DNA from 3 places in the Paenibacillus sp. cl141a genome. Region 2 is predicted to be linked to each of the others. Evidence: predicted binding sites of a transcription regulator. Region 2 holds the regulator's gene; each other region holds the start of a gene.

The links. The regulator Rex, encoded in region 2, represses fermentation and respiration genes when NADH is low (regulators of the CRP and FNR family bind a similar motif). The targets are predictions, from matches to a motif close to TTGTGAAATATTTCACAA.
Region 1: the regulator Rex is predicted to act here: its motif matches at 4,996-5,013, upstream of adhE (bifunctional acetaldehyde-CoA/alcohol dehydrogenase).
Region 3: the regulator Rex is predicted to act here: its motif matches at 4,134-4,151, upstream of BMX45_RS11845 (formate/nitrite transporter family protein).

Annotation. Positions count from the first base shown of each region.
Region 1 is NZ_FNZO01000006.1:281,763-288,918, forward strand. Features, by position in the region: gene pflB (formate C-acetyltransferase) at 1-1,991, opposite strand, end outside; gene adhE (bifunctional acetaldehyde-CoA/alcohol dehydrogenase) at 2,312-4,924, opposite strand; gene BMX45_RS18850 (Crp/Fnr family transcriptional regulator) at 5,199-5,924, shown strand; gene BMX45_RS18855 (asparagine synthase) at 6,014-6,172, shown strand; gene BMX45_RS18860 (formate/nitrite transporter family protein) at 6,554-7,156, opposite strand, start outside.
Region 2 is NZ_FNZO01000006.1:114,333-121,488, forward strand. Features, by position in the region: gene BMX45_RS17940 (3-hydroxyacyl-CoA dehydrogenase family protein) at 1-751, opposite strand, end outside; gene BMX45_RS17945 (AAA family ATPase) at 886-2,388, opposite strand; gene BMX45_RS17950 (hypothetical protein) at 2,381-2,914, opposite strand; gene BMX45_RS17955 (cell wall elongation regulator TseB-like domain-containing protein) at 3,172-3,690, opposite strand; gene BMX45_RS17960 (amidohydrolase) at 3,722-5,023, opposite strand; gene BMX45_RS17965 (redox-sensing transcriptional repressor Rex) at 4,998-5,663, opposite strand; gene dinG (ATP-dependent DNA helicase DinG) at 5,729-7,156, opposite strand, start outside.
Region 3 is NZ_FNZO01000003.1:410,634-417,789, forward strand. Features, by position in the region: gene BMX45_RS11825 (FAD-dependent oxidoreductase) at 1-859, shown strand, start outside; gene BMX45_RS11830 (DUF4352 domain-containing protein) at 994-1,587, shown strand; gene BMX45_RS11835 (TetR/AcrR family transcriptional regulator) at 1,842-2,435, shown strand; gene BMX45_RS11840 (MFS transporter) at 2,552-3,799, shown strand; gene BMX45_RS11845 (formate/nitrite transporter family protein) at 4,259-5,119, shown strand; gene BMX45_RS11850 (APC family permease) at 5,257-7,083, opposite strand.

The DNA.
Region 1 (7,156 bases), 170 kb from region 2:
ACGATCGAGAACGTATTCGAGATGCCGTCCAGACTATCCTCATAAGGCAGCTTGGCCACGGAAGTCAGTGAAGCGAGGGCTCCCTTCTTATCGCGTCCGTGCATCGGGTTTGCGCCCGGCGCAAACGGCTCGCCTGCTTTGCGTCCATCCGGCGTGGTTCCTGTCTTCTTGCCGTATACCACGTTCGACGTAATCGTGAGCACCGATTGGGTCGGCATGGCATCGCGGTAGGCTTTGTGCTTGCGGATCATGCTCATGAAGGCCTCGACCAGTTCAACGGCGATGCCGTCCACGCGGTCGTCGTTGTTGCCGTAGCAAGGGAAATCGCCCTCGATTTCAAAATCCACCGCAATCCCTTGCTCATTGCGTACCGGCTTCACCTTCGCATATTTAATCGCGCTCAGCGAATCCGCTGCTACGGACAAGCCCGCTATGCCGCATGCCATCGTACGCAGGATATCGCGGTCGTGAAGCGCCATTTCAATCCGCTCGTAGCTGTATTTGTCATGCATATAGTGAATCACGTTGAGGGTATTCATGTAGAGCTTCGCGAGCCATTCCATCATCGGCTTGAAGCGTTTCATGACCTCGTCATAACTCAGAACCTCAGCGGTGATCGCCGGATATTCCGGTCCGACCTGGGCGCCGGATTTCTCATCCTTCCCGCCGTTGATTGCATACAGCAGCGCTTTGGCCAGGTTCGCTCTGGCTCCGAAGAACTGCATCTGCTTCCCGATGCGCATGGCGGATACGCAGCAGGCGATGCCGTAATCGTCCCCATAGATCGGACGCATGAGATCGTCATTCTCATATTGGATCGAGCTCGTTTCAATCGATACCTTCGAACAGTATTTTTTGAAGGCCTCCGGAAGCTTCTCCGACCACAGCACCGTCAAGTTCGGTTCCGGCGCAGGTCCCAGATTGTACAAGGTGTGCAGGAAGCGGAAGCTGTTCTTGGTTACTCTCGTTTCACCGTTCAACGACATGCCGCCGATGGATTCGGTCACCCACGTCGGATCACCGCTGAACAGCTCGTTGTAATCCGGCGTGCGCAGGAACTTCACGATCCGCAGCTTCATGACAAAATGGTCCACCAGCTCCTGGGCTTTCTCTTCCGTCAGTATGCCTTCAGCCAAATCCCGCTGGATATAAATATCAAGGAAAGAAGATACCCGGCCAAGCGACATGGCAGCGCCGTTTTGCTCCTTGATCGCGGCCAAATAACCGAAATACAGCCATTGGAATGCTTCCTTCGCCGTATTCGCCGGTTTGGAAATGTCAAAGCCGTGCATGCCGGCCATTTCTTTCAGTTCCTTGAGGGCGCGCATTTGTTCGGACAGCTCTTCCCGCAGACGGATCACCGGCTCGTCCATGGCGTCCACTTCAAGCTCGCCGAGTTCTCTCAGTTTGTCCTGGATCAGCGCGTCCACGCCGTATAACGATACTCTGCGGTAGTCGCCGATGATGCGGCCGCGGCCGTATGCATCGGGAAGACCCGTAATAATCCCGGCTTTGCGCGCTGCTCTCATCTCCGGAGTATAGGCATCGAATACGCCCTGGTTATGCGTTTTGCGGATGCCGTTGAAGATATCCACCACCGCCTGCGGCATTTCGAAGCCGTATGCGTTGCACGCATCAATCATCATCCGGATGCCCCCGAAAGGCTGAATCGAGCGTTTGAACGGCTCATCGGTCTGCACGCCGACGATCTGTTCTTTATCTTTATCCAAGTAGCCAGGCCGGTGGGAGGTGATGGTGGAAGGCGTATGGACATCCACGTCCAAAACCCCGCCGTTATCCCGTTCCTTCTTGGTTAAATCCGATACGATATCCCACAGTGCCTTGGTGTTGTCCGTAGGTCCCGCCAAGAAATCATCAGAGCCATAATAAGGGGTAATATTCTCTGCAATAAAATCGTTAACATCAATGTGCTTGGTCCATTTACCTGATTTAAAACCTTTCCAGCCAACTTCTTTTTCAATCACCGACATATTGAATCCCTCCTAGATTATGCTGCAGCTTGCAGGGACTGGCGGGACCACACATTGATCTATCTCAGACCTTTAATGTGATTATTTTCACGATCAATGGCACCTCTGCCCCGCCATATGCCTTCAAGCTTCTATATCAAAGATCTGAGATTCAGCTTTCTGCTACACCTTTATTGTAGTCCTGTTGATCCGCAGCATCTGTGATAAAAATCACAAAGTTGTGGTTACCCGTGATGTTTATCACTCTGACTCCGGGCTTCCCTGGCTTCTACCATCATATATAATGGAATTTAGGATCAGCCTTCTGCCCCTTTCCTGGATTAGAAACGTCCATAGAAGGCGTTGCGATATACTTCTGCAAGCTCTGTCACCAGCGGCAGCTTCGGATTGCTGGTCGTGCACTGATCTTCGAAAGCCCGGTCGGCCAAATGCTCGACGTTTTTCTCGAAGTCCTGTGGATCGATGCCAAGCTGCTGGAACGATTCCTCGATGCCAAGTTTGCTGTTCAGCTCGCGGATGGCGGCGATCAGGCTGTTTACGCCCTCTTCCGTCGTTCTTGCCGGCAGTCCAAGAATCCGTGCGATCTCGGCATATCTTTCATCGGCCACAAAGTGGGTGTATTTCGGCCATGCCGCGAATTTCGTTGGCTTTTTGGCATTGTAGCGAATGACGTGCGGCATCAGTATGGCATTGGTCCGTCCGTGCGCCGTATGGTACTGTCCCCCCCATTTATGCGCCAGACTGTGGTTGATGCCCAGGAACGCGTTCGCAAAGGCCATGCCTGCAAGCGTCGAAGCATTATGCATTTTCTCGCGGGCGAGTTTGTCGCCGGTCAGCGCCGATTGCTCAAGATACTGGAACACCAGCTGGATGGCTTTGATGGCAAGCCCATCCGTGTAATCGCTAGCCATCACCGATACGTAGGCTTCAATCGCATGCGTCAGGACGTCCATGCCGGTATCGGCCACCGCCGTTTTAGGCAAGGTGTACACGAATTCCGGATCGATGATCGCCACATCCGGCGTCAGCTCATAGTCTGCCAGCGGGTATTTGGTATTTCCCTGCACTTTGTCCGTGATGACGGCAAACGAAGTTACTTCCGAGCCCGTTCCCGACGTTGTCGGTATGGCTACGAATTTCGCCTTCCGTCCGAGCTTCGGATATTTATAGACCCGTTTGCGGATATCCATGAATTTTTGTTTCAGGTTGTTGAAGTCCGTATCCGGATATTCATAGAACAGCCACATCGCTTTTGCGGCATCCATAGGCGATCCGCCGCCGAGGGCGATGATGCAGTCCGGCTGGAACCGTTCCAACATCTCCGTACCCCGTTCTACGGTCGTTGTCGAAGGATCCGGCTCGACTTCCGAGAACACCTCGATGGCTACCGGCTGTCTGCGCTGGCGCAGGTAATGCTCTACCCGCTCCACATATCCCAGCTTCACCATCATGGGGTCAGTTACGATCGCGACGCGGGTGATGTCAGGCATTTTGGCGAGATACTGTGTCGAGCCTTTTTCAAAGTAAATTTTGTCCGGTACTTTAAACCACTGCATATTCACGGTTCTGCGGTTCACCCTTTTCACGTTGATGAGATTGACGGCCGTCACGTTCGACGACGTAGAATTCCGGCCATACGAACCGCAGCCAAGCGTCAGCGATGGCAGGTTCGTGTTGTAGATATCCCCGATGCCGCCTTGCGAGGAAGGCTGGTTGACCAGGATGCGGCAGGTCTTCATGCGATCCGAGAATTGCAGGATGACGTCCTCATTGTGCGAGTGGATGACCGACGAGTGGCCCATGCCGCCAAAAGCAACCATCTCTTCGGCGCGCTTAATGCCCTCTTCCGCGTCTTTCACTTTATAGCAGGCCAGCACCGGGCTCAGCTTCTCGGCGGACAACGGATAAGCAGGACCGACTCCCTCCAGCTCGGCGACCAGGATCTTGGTGCTTTCCGGCACCTCAAAGCCGCAAGCCTCGGCAATCTTGGCTGCCGGCTGTCCGACGATGGTAGGATTGACGGCGCATTTATCCGCTACCATGGCATGCGCTGTCAGCTTCGCCAGCTCTTCCTTGTTCACGAAATAACAGCCGCTGGCGATCATTTTTTTCTTCACGGTATGATAGATCGGCTCCTCGATAATGACGGCTTGCTCGGATGCGCAGATCATGCCGTTATCAAACGTCTTGGATAGAATCAAGTCGTTCACCGCTTGATCGAGGTCCGCGCTCTTCTCGATGAAGCACGGCACGTTGCCGGGACCTACGCCGAGCGCTGGCTTGCCGCAGCTGTATGCTGCTTTGACCATCGCCGATCCGCCCGTAGCCAGAATGCAGGCAACGTCAGGATGGTTCATGAGTGTATTGGTTTTATCCATGGAAGGAGCCTCGATCCACTGGATGCAGTCGGCCGGAGCGCCTTGTTTCACGGCGGCGTCCCGCAGGATGAGCGCGGCTTCCCTGCTGCATGCCTGCGCGGATGGATGGAAACCGAAGATGATCGGGTTTCTTGTTTTGATGGAGATCAGCGCCTTGAATATGGTGGTCGAGGTCGGATTGGTTACCGGTGTGATCCCCATGATGATCCCGATCGGCTCCGCAATTTTTTGGAAGCTGTCATAGGCATTGTCTTCGATGATACCTACCGTTTTGTCGTACTTGATGCTGTTGTGGATATACTCCGTGGCAAACAGGTTTTTGATGATTTTGTCTTCATACACGCCGCGGCCCGTTTCTTCAACCGCCATTTTCGCCAGCTGCATGTGCTTCTCAAGTCCGGCCATGGCCATGGCCTGCACAATTCCGTCGACTTGCTCCTGATCGAGTTTCATAAACTTTTCTTTTGCCCGATTCGCCTTGTCGATCAGACCTTGAATGTACTCTGCTGCCGTTTGTCCCTTCACTTCAACCGTTGTTCCTTTGCTCACAGCCATATCTCTCATCCTCCCATGGTTCATGTTCTTTCTGTCTACGCTTCGATCGTAACACAGACGCTCCTTAAATCATGTGAAATATTTCACAATATTAAAATTTTTCTTTTCTGTGTGATTTATACCTGTCTTTTCCCTCTTTCAAGTGAAAGAGATCACAATGTTTGAAATTTCGCCATGATTTCCCTCTTGTTCCGCCCCACAAGTGAATGTTTTCACGTTATAATGTATTTAAAGATTAAACAGATCAAATTTTAGGATGTTAGGGGATACCACCATGAAAACTGTAGACCATGTAATGGAAATCGAAAACTTAGGGAACACGCAGTGCTTCTCGGAACAAAACCGCAACCGTCTGCTGGTCACCATGAAGGAAAGGGTACTCCCTGAAGGATCGCATTTGTTCTGGGAAGGCGACTTCGCCGACAAGCTGTACTTCGTTAAACAAGGAAGAATTAAATTAACCAAATCGACGGATGAAGGCAAAGAGCTTATTCTATATATGTACCATCCAGGAGACATGGTCGGGCAAGCCGATCCATTCTTTAGCAACAACCACAGTTTTTCGGCAGAGGTGCTTGAGGACAGCGTAGTCGGGGTCATCGAGCACAAGGATCTGGAGCTGCTGATCTGCCAGCATTGCGACTTCGCGATTGATTTCATGAAGTGGATGGGTATACACCACCGCATCACGCAGACCAAATTCCGTGATCTCATGATGTACGGCAAGCCCGGCGCATTAACGTCGACGCTGATTCGTCTGGGCAATACCTACGGACAGCATCAAGAGGATGACACCATTCTCATCAACAAAAAGATCACCCACACCGATCTTTCAAACATGATCGGGGCCACCCGCGAAAGCGTGAACCGGATGTTGAGCGACCTTCGCAAAAAGGACGCCATCGAATATGCCGGCGGCATGATTGTTATCAAGGATCTGCCGATGCTGCAGGAAATTTGCCACTGCGAGCTGTGTCCGAACGAAATCTGCCGGATTTGATCCCCTAAAGCCCCTTTGGTGCATAATATACGGGCATCTGCTTACAATAAACCTTGTCTTTCCAAACCAAATCAAAGGGAGTGCTCAGCATGCGTGAAGGTTTGATTCCTGCTGTTCTTGGAACCGTGGTTTCTGCTTCGGGTGCCGCTCTGCTTTGCAGCAAGTATAAATTTGCCGCAACCGGTATTCTAGGCTTCGGACTGGCTCATATGGTGCTTGGTGCGATCGACCTTGTGGAACATCGGTAAACGATTTGGAAGGCAAGATTCTCACGGCTGTCCTTTCAGTTCAATGACTGAGGAGGACAGCTTATTTATGCTATTGCCCTCCTCATCCATTCAGCGATGAGACATATCCAAAAAAGCGGATTTCCCAAAAGAACATTACATCTGACGGGATGCCCACTTTTTCTGTTTGGAGACGTTCCGTGTGCGCATCGCTCCTCCCATCGCCTTTGTCCCCAAATTTCTTGGAATGGTCGTATTGTATACAAGAAAGAAACCGTTGCTTGGCAAATGGACGAATAACAGACCATTAACCAAGAACGGTTTCTTTGTTTATTCACCAGGTTGGACTTCATCTGACAATGTAGGCGGATGAAATTCCTCCTCAACACCGCCTATCATTGCCTACTTTTGCTTGCTCCCTTTTCCCGAAGAGATAAACCAGTAAGCCATGCCTACAAACAATCCGCCGCCAATGATATTCCCCAGCGTGACCGGCACCATGTTGCTGATCCAGCCGCCGATGGATACCGTCTCGGGATGTCCCGGCAAAATCGTCGCCAGCGTCAGAAGCGACATGTTCGCTACGCTATGCTCATACCCTGTCGCAATGAAGGCAAACAGGCACCACCATATTAAAATCAGTTTCGTGGTTTCTCCTTTGGCCCGAATCCCCATCCACAGGGCCAGACATACAAGCCAGTTACATAATATGCCTCTAAAAAACAGCTCCATGAACGGATCGTTCATTTTCTTGGCCGCTGCCGTGAAGATGAGATGATCGGGCGGCAGCCCTTTGAACAGGCCGGAAGCATAAATCAGATAGCTGAGCAGGATCGCTCCCGCCAAATTGCCGATAAACACAAGTCCCCAATTTTTCAGCGTGTCCCCCATCGTCGTTCGTTTAGATAACGTGCTTATCGTAAAAAACATATGATTTCCGGTGAACAGCTCTGAACCGGCAAACACAACCAACGTGAGCGCAATCCCGAATGCGGCTCCCATGAC
Region 2 (7,156 bases):
CGCGGAACATGCGCTCCAGCGCGGCGAGGATGGAATCCAAGCCGAAACGGTCGGCCATCTCCAGCGGTCCGTGCTGGAAGTTATATCCGATTCTCATGGCGTCGTCGATATCTTCCGCGGAGGCTACGCCTTCTTGCAGGAGATGCATCGCTTCGTTGATCATGAGCGTGATCATGCGGGTGGTGACGAAACCTGGAGATTCATAGACCATGATGCCCTTTTTATCCGAAACTTCCTCAACAAAGCGTTTGGTTTCGTTAAACGTATGATCTGAAGTCTTCAGGCCGCGAATGATTTCAACGAGGTCGACCTTGGAAACGGGATGTATGAAGTGCATGCCAATAACACGCTCAGGATATTTGGTGGAACTGGCGAGCTCCGTCAAACTAAGCGTGGATGTATTACTTGCTAATATTACGTGGCTCGGACAAACTTGATCCAGCTGTGTAAATACTTCTTTCTTTGCATCCAAGTCCTCTATGATCGTCTCAATTACCATATCGCAGGTGCTAAGCTCCGCAAAATGAGTTACTTTTTGAATCCGGTTCAGGATCAGTTTCTTCTCTGCCTGGGTGATTCCCCATTTCTCCAGTTGTTTATCTAGACTGGTCTCGATCATTCGGTATGAATAGTCCAGTTTCTCTGGAGTTTTCTCTACGAGCAGTACGTCAAGGCCCTTGGCTGCCAGCATCTCCGCAATGCCCTGCCCCATGGTCCCGCCGCCTACAACGCCGATTTTTTTGAAGTACATGGTTTCTACTCCACCCTTTCCTTATCTCTATACTTTAATTGTACCCCATTTGTCGAAAAATACATTTTAGAGCACAAAGTATAATAATATCTTAGCACGACAAAAAAGTAAAAAAAAATAACCAGCATAACAATTTATGCTGGTAAAAGCGCGTTTTCACGAAATTGACAACGAAATTGTTCTCCCGAGAGAATTTCTTCCTTCAACAGGATGTCAAGAGAATTGTCGAATATCGGCCGTTTCTGCTCCAAAAGCGTTTTGGTGCGATTCATCAGCTCTTCCAATATCACATTGTTCTCTTTCATCAGCTCTTCGGTAGTAACCATGTTCATGTTAACGATACCCAGCGACGTCAGCCCCGACTTCATCATCGTCTCCACGATGTTCAGCGACTGCTCGAAGTCATTGCTGGAGCCCGTGCTTCGGCCCCCGTAATAGATCTCTTCGGCGGCCGCGCCGCCAAGAGCGATCATAATCTGTTCTTCCAGGAAGGTTTTTGTGTACAAATACTGTTCCTGCTGCGGATTATGGCGAACATAACCAAGCGCCTTGCCGCGCGGGCTGAGCGCGACTTGCTTCACGCTGCCTGGACGCACCAGCTCTGCCATGATAGCATGTCCCAATTCGTGGATGGCAACACGCTTTTTCTCTTCCAAATTCGATTCACGGTCGGAACGCTCGCCCATCATGACCTTATCAATCGCCATGGACAGATGACGCTGATGGATAAATTGTTCGTTCTCGCGCATCGTATAGATGGCGGCTTCGTTCATGACGCTCTCCAGCTGTGCACCCGAGAAGCCGTAAGCTTCCTCTGCTATTTTCTCCAGGTCGACATCTTGATGCAGCGGCTTATTGCCCGCATGCAGGTTCAAAATATGCGTCCGTCCCTTCTTATCAGGCAGATCCACTTGAATATGGCGGTCGAATCGTCCTGGACGCAGCAGCGCGCTATCCAGCATTTCTTTACGGTTCGTTGCGGCGATCACCAGAATGCGAGGCGTGTCCTGCGAATAGATGCCGTCCATTTCGGTCAGCAGCTGATTCAGCGTTTGGTCGTACTCTCGCTGTTGGCCGCCTTCGCGTTTACCGCCGATGACGTCAATCTCATCGATGAAGATGATGGCATTTTGCTTGTTTTCTTTGGCCGCGCGGTTGCGGGCATCCTTGAACAAATCCCGGATACGCCCAGCACCGACGCCCACATACATCTCCACGAATTCACTGCCGGAAGCAGCGACAAATATAGAATCGGTATAATGGGCAGCGGCCTTGGCCATCAAGGTCTTCCCTGTTCCCGGAGGCCCTGTGAGAAGAATCCCCTTCAATGGACGTATGCCGAATTTCTTGATATCTTCGTGACGAATCAGAAAATCCAATGCTTCCCGCAGCTCCTGCTTAGCGTTATCCTGCCCGCCGATTTCCTCGAACGTCAGCTTGGCCGGACCGCTCTTCTTCCGCTTTCGCTCATTTCCGGCACCAACCGCGATGCCGCCCTTCATCTTGGCTATAAACAGCAAGCCGCCTACGAGTCCTGCCGCTATTAAGAGAGGCACGATATTCACGCCGACAAACACAAGGAATACCAACAATACCGGAATGAAGCCTAACATGATTTCTTTTGCTAGTTTAGGCATGATTCCACACCTCCATTTTGCCAGGTTGACGCGGCAAGATTATAAATTTACCAGACTTGCCGTCTGACAAGCTGACATAGACATTGGTGTCATCGATCGTTGCTTTTGCTTTCAAATTCGGCGACTGGGCAGCCAGCTGCTCGAGCGATGATTGAATATCGGTATACTGCTTATTGTCCATCGCTTCGGCAACCGACAGCATCGCTTGCTCCCACCATTGATCCAATGCTCCCGAGGAATGGTCCTCCACCTGGATTCTCAATTCCCGCTTGCCGATCACGGACTTGCCTTCCTGCTTAATATGCTGAACCAGACCTTGTAAATTCGCATCCGGAGCCAAATCAAGATTCAAAGTCACGGTATCCTGTTTAATATCTATATGAGAACTTTTCACGCCATCGTATTGTGACACAACCGTTGCGAGCGGATTCTGCAAAGCCATCTGCCGATACAGAAACCAACCGCCAAAGAGGACTGATGCTGAGATCACGACAGTCAGCATGATAGGTACAATGCGCAGTTTCATGAAGTTCCTCCTTCAATTCCAATATGAAATTTTGTATAGCAATCGCAGCACAATAATACATATAACAGCGATATATTGCGACGCATGTAATTGATCTGCTCAATTCGTACAAGTACGAGTATATCACATCTTATATACTTTTTCATGCTTGTCTGTGAAAATATTTAGAACAGTTTTTCCAATTTATTTCTGTATGCGCTTACATGTTTATGTGCCAAAGAGGCATCCCTATAAGGGACGCCTTGTTATTTGTTTTCTTATTGATTAGGAAGAATAATATCATTTCCGATGGCGTTTCCGTCTTGAAAACGATAGAATCGGTAACCTCGCTGTCCGTTGTTTTCATATTGCAGCTGCCAGGCATACTCGCCTTCATACATTCCCGGCAGCAATCGCTTGATGACCGCACCCGGCATTTCGTTACGGATCTGGTCCCGCATCACGTCCTCTGACAGGCCCGTATTCAATAACACGGACTGAACGGCATCCGCCCCTTCAACAGGAACGTTATCGTCCGTAAACTTCACCCAAACCATACGGTCTTGATTGTCTTTATCTTTCCCGCTGACCACCCAGTAGTTATTGTCCTCGCCCCATACCGATTTATAGGTCTTGTCGGACGAGACCAATTGGCCATGCTGTTTCGCTGCAAGGATCGCCATTCTTTCTTCATTCCACGTATCTTTCATAACATAGGAATAATAGAGCTGTAGGCCAAGCAATAGCAGCAGGACGCCGGACACGCTCAGCAATATCCACTTCGTTTTTTTCTTCAAATCCGTCTTCCTCGCTCCCCTTGATTATTCCCTAGAGGGTTGTAAGACGCTCAAATGCACGCTGCGCTTCCCGGCGGATGCGTTCCTCGTCGAGCGTAAGGCTCGCGCCATTCTTCACCACCTGCTTGCCGTCAACCCATACATGCTCTACATCCTTCGCGCTGGCAGAGTAAATCGCGTGAGAAATATAGTCGGTCCGCGGAAGGAAATGCGCCTGATCCGTATTCAAAGCGATCATATCGGCTTTCATACCTACCGCGAGCGTACCGATATCCTCAAGGAAAGCGGACTTGGCTCCGTACTCCGTACCCATTCGAAGCGCTTCGGAGGCCGGAATGGCCGTCGGATCCCCGCTTACTCCTTTATGGATCAGGGCAGCCAGCCGCATCTCTTCGAACATATCCAGGTTATTGTTGCTAGCAGGTCCGTCGGTACCGAGCGACACCGTTACACCGGCTTTCAACAGCGCAGGTACGCGGGCGACTCCGCTGGCAAGCTTCAAATTGCTACCGGGATTATGCGATACGGCTACTTGATGCTTGGCCAAGACTTCGATTTCTTCATCGGTCAGATGAACGGCATGCGCGAGGAGCGTAGGACGGGAGAACATGCCCAGCTTCTCCAAATGGGCAACGGGGCGAAGCCCGTAGTCCTTAACATTCTGAGCCACTTCGGTTTCCGTTTCGGACATATGGGTATGCAAAGGCAGGTTCAAGTCATGGGATGCTTGAACGAATTTTTCGATGAAATCCGGCGGGCAAGTATAAGGCGCGTGCGGCGAGATCATCGTCGTAATTCTGCCGTCAGCCTTGCCATGCCAATCCTTCGCGAATGCCACCGCTTCGTCCAGCTTCTGCTGCTGTACCTCGGGCGGGCATAGACCGATTACGCCGCGCGTCAGGACGCCGCGCATTCCTGAGTCCTGGACAACCTTCGCGACCTGATCCATATGGTCATACATATCCACAAACGTCGTGGTTCCGCCCTTGATCATCTCCAGCACGGAGAGCGATGTGCCCCAATAAACGTCGTCTGACGTGAATTTGGCTTCCATCGGCCACATTTTTTCCTGAAGCCATACCTGCAACGCCAGATCGTCGCCATAACCGCGGAGAAGCGACATGGCGGCATGTCCATGCGTGTTCACCAATCCAGGCAGGAAAAACAGATGGGTTCCGTCGATAATCTCTGTTCCCTCTTCCACGACGGGCTCCTCTTCGCCCAGGTACGTGATCCGGTCGCTATCGACCACCATATATCCCCGAAGCACGGATTGGCCTTCCCCTAGTACTGCAAACGTTCCGTTCTTAACCATCCACTTCGTTGTTGTCATGTGCTGCATCCTCCTTGCCGTTATCCAAATAATAGGCCAAACTTTGCAAATCCGTTGTAAAATCAGCCGTATGAATCCGGATATGGGCCGGGGCTTTCAGGATGGTTGGCGCAAAGTTCAGAATCGCCTCGATCCCTGAGGCGATAAGCTGATTCGCTACGTTCTGCGCTTCGAAATCCGGAACGGTGATAATCCCGATTCGAATGCCGTGCTCATGAACCGTCTTCTCCAGCTCTTCCATCGGCTGTACGACCAAATTGTTAATTTTCATACCAACTTTGGGAGAATACGAATCGAAAATCGCCACAATCTTCATATTATCCTTCAGGAATGCATTGTAATTCGATAATGCATGTCCAAGATTACCGGCCCCGACCAATGCGACATTGATCTTCTGGTCCAGCTTCAGAATCTGGCGAATCTTCTCGATCAGATATGAAACATCATATCCGATCCCTTTCCGTCCAAAATCACCGAAATACGCCAGGTCCTTACGAATTTGAGCAGGATTGAGGTCCAGCTTCTGTCCCAGCTCCTGGGAGGAAACCGTGGAAACCTCCCTTTTCTGAAGCTCATTCAAATAGCGCAAGTATACAGGTAATCTGCGGACCACGGCTTCCGAAATTTTTTCCGATTTCATGCATGCTCCCCCTAATAATAGGTTAATAACTACATCTTTTTTTGTTGATCGTGCTTGGTTTCACTTTATTCAGCTCGGTTCCCCGCGCTTGCCTCTTCCTGCAGCCATTCCGAGATTCGGGGAACGATCCCCTCTGTCGGCATGTGCTCCATCTTCGGCCCCGGCAAGGAATATAAGAAATACTTCCCGTAATAGGATTCAATGACCCGGGTATCGTACACGATCACGATCCCTTTATCTTGTGCTGTTCGCACCAGGCGCCCAAACCCCTGTTTGAAACGAATGACCGCTTGCGGAACCGAAAGCTTCATGAAGGGATTCTTCTTCTGCTGCTGCAGCAGTTCGCTCTTGGCTTCGACCAAGGGGTGATTCGGCGGCTGGAACGGCAGCCGGACGATGGCTAGACAAGTCAGCGCCTCACCCGGGATGTCTACCCCTTCCCAGAAGGAGCTGGTGCCCAGCAGCACGGAAGCGCTGCTGTCCTGAAATCTTCGGATTAACTTGGTACGGCTGGTTCCGTCCATACCTTGTCCCAATACCGTGATGTCGCTTGATGCCAGCGCTTCTTTCAGCGGCTCGTGCACCTGGCGCAGCATCCGGTACGAAGTGAAAAGGACGAGCATGCGGCCATGCGTAGCCACGGCCGTATCGGCCAAAGACTTCACCAGCGTATTCACAAAGAGTGCATCCCCGACCGATCCCTTCACGCTCGGAAAATCGCGCGGCACGACAAGTAGGGCCTGTTCCCTGTAATTAAACGGGGACGGGAGCTGAACGGTGTTCAGGTTCCCCGCTTCAGCCGCTTCCTGAAGACCCAGGTTCTCGATCATGAACTGAAACGATTTGTCCACCGACAAGGTCGCCGATGTCAGAATCACGCTTTGTTTCTTGTCAAAAAACAATTCCTTCAAATGAGTGCTCACGTCGACGGGCACGGCATACAACTGCAGCGATTTGCTGCGGAAATTGCCGTTCGCCTCCATCCAGTAGACGGTGCCCTCATCGTTCAAGGCCATGAAGGAGCGCAGGTCTTCGCGATGCGCGGCCAGGTCCTTAAACAGGCCCGATAGGTCGGTTAACAGGCTGTCTGCGCTATAGTCATCCAAATCTTCCTTCATTTCGGCGATCAGCTTATCGCCCTTGCGTACGACATCGCCCAGCGTCAGATGAATTTGATGCTCCAGTTCGGCCATCGATTCCCAATCCTTCGGCTTCTTAAGCGGGGACAGGCGGAGCGAGAATTGGCCGGCATCTCCCGGAGAAGCGTCTCCGCGTTCCGGAAGCAGTCCGAACAATTGATCGCTGAGCCGATCCCAGTTCTCTTTTGCGGTAATCAGGTCCGGGTACAAACGGTCGATGACGGAAGACCATTCGACAGCCTTCTCGTGCGGCGAAGCTTGCAGCAGCTGGCGCAGAGCCGGGAGCTGCCCGCTTCGGCTGTCTTTGTACATGCGGGTCAAGGTATGGACCACCGAAAAATACTTTATCTGCAA
Region 3 (7,156 bases), on a different contig from region 2:
GAACGGCAAGCAGGTGACTTTGATCGACAGTGCCGATCGGATTCTGAACAAATACCTGGATCCTGAGTTCAGCGGCAAGATCGAGGAATCGTTCCGTGAAAAAGGAATCGAGATGGCCATGGGGCAGACCGTGACGTCCTTCCAAGGCCAGGATGGCAAGGTGAATAAGGTCATCACCGACAAAGGGGAAATCGACACGGATCTGGTCATTCTCTGCATCGGCTTCCGACCGAATACGGAGCTGTTGAAGGGGCAGGTCGATATGCTGAAGAACGGCGCCATCGTCGTGGACGCATATATGCAAAGCAGCAAGCAGGATGTCTATGCAGCGGGCGATTGCTGCTCGGTGCTCTATAACCCGACGGGTAAAATGATGTACATTCCGCTGGCGACCAACGCTGTCCGGATGGGTACGCTTGTTGCACGGAATTTGGTGCAGCCCACAACGCCTTATATGGGAACCCAGGGTACGTCCGGATTGAAAATATACGAACACAACATTGCCTCGACGGGATTAACCGAGGGAGCGGCCAAGGATGAAGGTTTGAAGGTGGATACGGTCACGATTACAGACCATTATCGTCCGGAGTTCATGCCTACCTTCGAGGAGGTTACGCTGAAAGTGGTGTATGAACAGGAAAGCCGCCGGATGCTCGGTGCACAGGTGATCTCCAAGGCGGATATGACGCAGTCCATCAACACCTTGTCCGTGTGCATCCAGAACCGCATGACGATCGACCAGCTGGCCTTCATCGATTTCTTCTTCCAGCCGCATTACAATAAGCCGTGGAATTTCCTTAACACGGCCGGCTTGCAGGCTTTGCCGGCGGTTGAGACCAAAGCGCCGATACACGCTTAATTCATTCAAGGCAATGACGAAGACCCCCTTATTCGGGGGTCTTTTTACTTGTTTTAGAAGGAATATGGATTTTGACAGCGAATTGGAAAATATCCGGACATATCGATATCGACTTTCAGGAGGTAGGATAAAGTATGAATAAAAAAATAATGCTGGTCTCGGCTGTGTTGTTCTCCATGCTGCTAACGGCTGCATGTTCCAGCAATCAGGCGGACCCGCCGGCAGAAACTCCGCCGGCTGTCGTGGATAGCGAGGGAGCCGATCAGACGGGGGCGGCGGAAGAGAATCCGCCGGCAGAACCATCCCAAGAGGAGGGTCAACCTGCCGATGGAGAGACGAAACCGATCGACGAGCCTGCCGCTGTAGGCGATACGGTCGATTACCACGGCGCGGTCATCACGCTGAACGGCGTACGCGATTCCGAAGGCGACGAGTACTTGAAGCCCCAGCCCGGCCATACGTTTAAGGTGGTCGACATTACCGTGAAGAACAACGGTCAGGAGCCGTTGGTCATCTCTTCGGCACTGTCTTTTTCCATGACGGATTCAAGCGATCTTAACTATACGGTTCCAATTACGGATGACGTGAAGATGCTGGACGGCACCATTCCTCCGGGCGGCGAGCTGACGGGCGAGATTCCGTACGAGGTGAAGCAGGACGTTCAGGGGCTGCAGCTGAGTTACGGCGATCCGATGAAAGAAGGAAGAGCCATTTGGGCCTTGGAATAATGCAATAATAACTCGCATGTTGTTATTTTGGATTGTGCGAGGTGGGCAAGGATTTTGCTTCGGCAAAATCCTTTTTTCGTTGTATCAGAGGAACTTCCTTTACATGGAGGAAGGTTTACCGTATGATTAAACCGTACAGTCGGTTTTTAATGAGGGATGATGTGCATCCATAGAATAGATCTTATTATTACGGATCACGAGTTTCCGCTGATTGATGCGGACTTTTAAATCCAAGGCAAGGAGTGCTCACACCGATGTCATCAGAAAAAGCGCAGCGAAAGCGGGATATGATTCTGGATAAAGCCAAGGAGCTGTTCATCCAGCGCGGATATGCAGCAACGTCAATGGATGAACTGGTCAAGTATACGGGGGCCAGCAAGGGAAGCATCTATTATCACTTTGAGAGCAAGGAAGATTTGTTCGTTAAGCTGCTGACAAAGCAGAATCGGGAATGGATGGAAGCCTGGGACGACAAAAAGGCCGGTTACGCCAGCTTTGAGGAGAAGCTGTACGGGATCGCCGATCACATGGTCGACGACTTCCAGAATCCGCTTACCAAAATCGCGGAGGAATTCTATATCAACCAGCCGGAAAATAAGACGATTGTGGGCGAAATGCTGGCGATTCTGCAAGGTCCGCGTATGCTCTACCGCGAAATTCTGGCAGAGGGAGCGGACGAGGGACGCATAGCGGCAGAGGATATCGACGAAATAGCCGTTATTTTCGGATCGCTGCTGGACGGGTTGTCGGTTTCGTACTTCGAACGGTCCCAGGAGGAATTGAGGCAGCTGTACCGCAAGAGCGTGATGTACTTTTTGAACGGTGTGTTATCGGGTGAAGGTTCATAGCGTAGGATACAATGTGTGGTTTTATCTATCGAAAAACGCTTCTTTTGATTTTCAGGAGAGGGCGTTTTCGCAAATATAAATAAACTGAATGGTCGGTTTTAACAGGGGGATGGAGTATGAAGCATTTGTTTGGCAACCGCGCGTTCGTACTGTTGATGGTATCTGATTTTATGCAAAATATCGGGATCTGGATCCGCAACATGGCGCTGTTGTTCTTTATTATGGAGCAGAGCAACCATGACCCGGTCGCCGTATCGCTGCTGACCGTGATTGAATACGCGCCGATCTTCGTGATTTCCATGGTTGGCGGCGTACTGGCTGACCGTTGGCGTCCCAAGCGAACGATGATATGGGGGGATATTTTAAGCTTCATATCCATTCTGCTTATTTTGTTTGTTGTGTATGCGGGATATTGGCAGGCCGTGTTTGCGGTGACGCTGGTCTCGGCCGTCGTGTCGCAATTCTCGCAGCCATCGTCCATGAAGATCATCAAGCGGTGTTTGCCGGATGAGCATGTGCCCGCGGCCACGGCGTTATCCCAGACCTCGATGTCGCTGTTTATCATTTTGGGGCCTATGGTAGGCACGACGATTTATCAGGCACTTGGATTGCAGGCCTCTTTAATCAGCTTGCTGGTTCTGTTCGGCGCTTCGGCGATCGTGTTGGCCTTTCTGCCTTCCACCGTGGACGAACCTTCGAAGAACTCGGAGTCGGCCGGTTCTTTCGTGAAGGACATGAAGGCAGGCTTCGCCTACATCGGTTCCAGCCGGCTGTTGAAGGTGCTGCTGGTGGTCTATGTTTTGTTGGCGCTGGGCAGCGGGCTCGTACAGCCGCTTGACATCTTTGTCATCACCGAGCGTCTCCAGCTGGAGATGTCCAGCGTCCAGTGGTTCACCGCGCTTGAGGGCTTGGGCATGTTGATCGGCGGTGTGATCGCAGCGGTGATTGCGGGCAAAGTGAAAGGCTCCTACTTGCTGTTTGCCGGGCTGGCCTTCCTTGGATTCTCGACCTTTGTCGAGGTGCTGTCCCAGTGGCCGATCCTGACCGGCTCGATGCGCTTTGTCACCGGGGTGCTGATGGCCATGGCGCAGACGGTCCTGATGGCGGTGATGATGCAGCAGGTGGAGGAAAAATTCATTGGCCGGCTGAACGGCGTGATGACGCCGATATTTACCGGCATGCTGCTCATCGGCTCCGGGCTGACGGGATGGTATATGTCGGTCACCTCCATTGTCGTGGTGTATTTTACGGCAGGCGCGCTATTCCTGCTCTCGTCGTTCATCAGCATGAAGCTGCCGATCGCCAAGGTGCCGGTGCAGGAAACGGAGGCGCCTGTCAGGGTAGAGACTGCGGCCAAAGCCTAGCAGGTGAGTAAAAATCTATACATTTAAGCCGAATCTGGCAGAATGGTATCCAACACGAACAAATTTCGTGCTGGTAAAAGCAATCCAAAAGAGCGGTGCCGCGGAGAAAACCGGGCGCCGCTTTTTCGGCATATGCGATTCCTCGAGGGAAGCGAAAGGCAGTCACCCCGCTAAAGTTGATCCGAAGCTCCACCCATGGACAAGGTGCTGTGCCTATATCCATATCTCGCGTAAATGGCCACGCCGAATCCGATCCATGTTATTCGCTGCAGCGTGGTCAGCATATGGCATACCGAACATCATATCTGCACATGTCCGTCCCTGACGGACACGATCGTGATATAATTCACGTTCTTGCCAAAGAAGCTGCGTTACAATGTTGGTAACGAAACACGAATACCATGAGCTGCATTCGGATAGATAGAACAAGGCGGATGCGGAAGAAATGAGGGAGTGACCATGGCTTACCATAAACCTGAGCGCATTGCGGAGATTACCGTGGAGAACGGGGTGAAAAAAGCGCATAACTCCGCCATAAACGTGATGATATTAGGATTCCTTGCGGGGGCATTTATTGCGCTCGGCTTTTTGCTTGACATACGCGTGATTGCCGGAGCGTCTCCGGAATGGGGAGGGATTGCCGGTTTTATAGGCGCGGCGGTATTCCCCGTCGGCCTGATTCTTGTCCTGCTTGCAGGCGGGGAGCTGCTGACGGGCAACATGATGGCCGTGTCCTTGGCCAGATTCAAGAGGCGAATTTCCACGAAGGAGATGATGCGGAATTTAGCGCTTGTCACGGTCAGCAATATGTTGGGTGCGTTATTCGTCGCTTACTTTTTCGGCCATGTGACCGGTCTGACAGGCAGCGGCGTTTACCTGGAGAAGCTGGTGGACATGGCGGGGCATAAGCTGGACGACAGCTTCCTGCAAGCATTCCTGTCGGGCATCGGGTGCAACTGGCTCGTAGCCCTCGCCGTATGGCTCTCCTACGGATCGGATCAGATGAGCGGGAAAATTCTTGGGATCTGGTTTCCGACCATGGCGTTTGTCGCCATCGGATTTCAGCACGTGGTGGCTAACATGTTTCTCATCCCGGCCGCGATTTTTGAAGGCTATTACAGCTGGGGCGCGTATCTGATGAACTTCATTCCGGTATGGCTGGGCAATTTCGTTGGCGGCGCGTTATTTGTGGGGGCGACATACGGAACCGTGTATTTAAAGAAGGAGAAACAGGCCGCAGCCGCTCCGCGCGGCGAGCAGACGCCTGTGCCATCGGCCGGCGTCCCTCAACAGGTTCATTCGGCGCAGAACGTTTCCTGATGCCGGAAGCCTGGCGAGCTTTTGGTTTAAAGAAAAAGCTGCGTTCAACCGTCCTTGATGAAAGGCATCGGTTGATCGCAGCTTTTTTGTCGTGATGGGCGAGGCTGCCGTAATGAATCAGGCAGGGAACAAGCCCGCTATTTTTTTAAGTGGTAGGGAACCGTCGTAATGATCACGTCTCTCCGATACAGGAGATGTGCCCGGATGAGCAGGCTGGATTGATTGTGCAGGAAATTATGCCAGCCCTTCTTGGGAATGAACTGCGGAATGACGACGGTAACCTGATAGTCGGATTCGCTTGCCTTGCGCTGCACGGTATCGATGAATTTCGTCAGCGGCTGAATGATGCTCCGATAAGGCGAGTGCAGCGTCACCAGCCGGATGTCCGGCTGCCACTTTTTCCATTTTTCCTGGAAGGCGACTTCCTCCTCCCGCTCGAACGGCACGTACACTGCGATGATTTGGCCCGCTCCCAGCGATTTGGCGTAATTCAGCGAGTTCTCCACCACATGCGTGATTCCTGCCACAGGCAGGATGATGACATTCCCCTCAATCGGCTTAACCGGCTCGCAGGTCGTAATCCGGAGCTGGTCCGCTACCGCCTCGTAATGCTTGCGGATCCGGGTGAAAATCCAGATGATCAGCGGCAGGAATATCAGGACGGTCCACACCTGGGCGAATTTCGTAAAGAAAAAGATCATGGTCACGATAAAGCTGATGCATGCGCCGGTGGTGTTAATGATCAGCTTGACGATCCAGCCTTCGGGCTTTTCGCGGATCCATTTCACCATCATCCCCGTCTGGGAGAGGGTAAACGGGATAAACACGCCGACGGCATACAGCGGAATCAGATGCTCGGTTTTGCCTTCGAAAGCCAGCAGCAGCAGAATGGAGAAAAATCCAAGAATAATGATTCCGTTTGAATATCCCAGACGGTCGCCGCGGACGGTGAACATTCTAGGAATGAACTTATCCTTCGCCAGATTGACGGCCAACAGGGGAAAAGCGGAATACCCGGTGTTGGCGGCGAGGATCAGAATTAAGGCCGTTGTCCCTTGTATGAAGTAATAAAGCGCATTTCGCCCGAAGGTATGCTCGGCAATTTGGGAAACGACCGTGACTTGTTCGCTGGGACTGACCCCATAGTAATAAGCCAGGAAGACGATGCCCGAAAATAACAGGGCCAGCAGCGATCCCATCGCCACCAAGGTTTTGGCCGCGTTATTCGGGGCCGGGTCTTTGAAATTCGGAATGGCGTTGGAAATCGCCTCCACGCCGGTCAGGGCGGAGCTGCCCGAGGCAAATGCGCGCAGGAGCAGGAACAAGCTCAGCCCGGCTACGGGCGTGCCGATCGGCGTGTGAAGGTCCGGAGATGCATGGCCTGTGGCAATATTGAATATCCCCACCCCGATCAGGATGAATAACGCAAGGACGAACAGGTAAACCGGATAAGCCAATATGGAGGCCGACTCCGTGACCCCTCTTAAATTCAATACGGTCAAGCATAGAACGAACACGATGGAGATCGGCAGATTATAGGCGTGCAATTCCGGAAAAGCCGACGTGATCGCATCCGTCCCGGCCGACACGCTGACCGCAACCGTCAGGATATAGTCCACGAGCAAGGAACCGCCGGCCACCAGCCCCGGGTACATGCCCAAATTCCGTTTGGACACGACATATGCGCCGCCGCCGTGCGGATAGGAGAAAATAATTTGTCTGTACGACAGGATAAGTGCCAGCAATAAGACCAGGACGCCGACGGCAATCGGTATGGAATACCAATAGGCAGCTGCTCCGACGGTCATCAACACAATGAGGATTTGTTCCGGGCCATAAGCCACGGACGATAACGCATCGGATGATAGGATGGCCAGGGCCTTGGTTTTATTCAGCTTTTGTTCGCCTAATTCCGTTGATTTAAGCGGTCTTCCGATGAGGAAGCGCTTGATTGAGGATAACATGGTTGTTTTCACCGCCGCTTAAGATTAAGTTCATGGTAGAAGCTTACTGAACGGACTTCTATCGGTGTTTTTT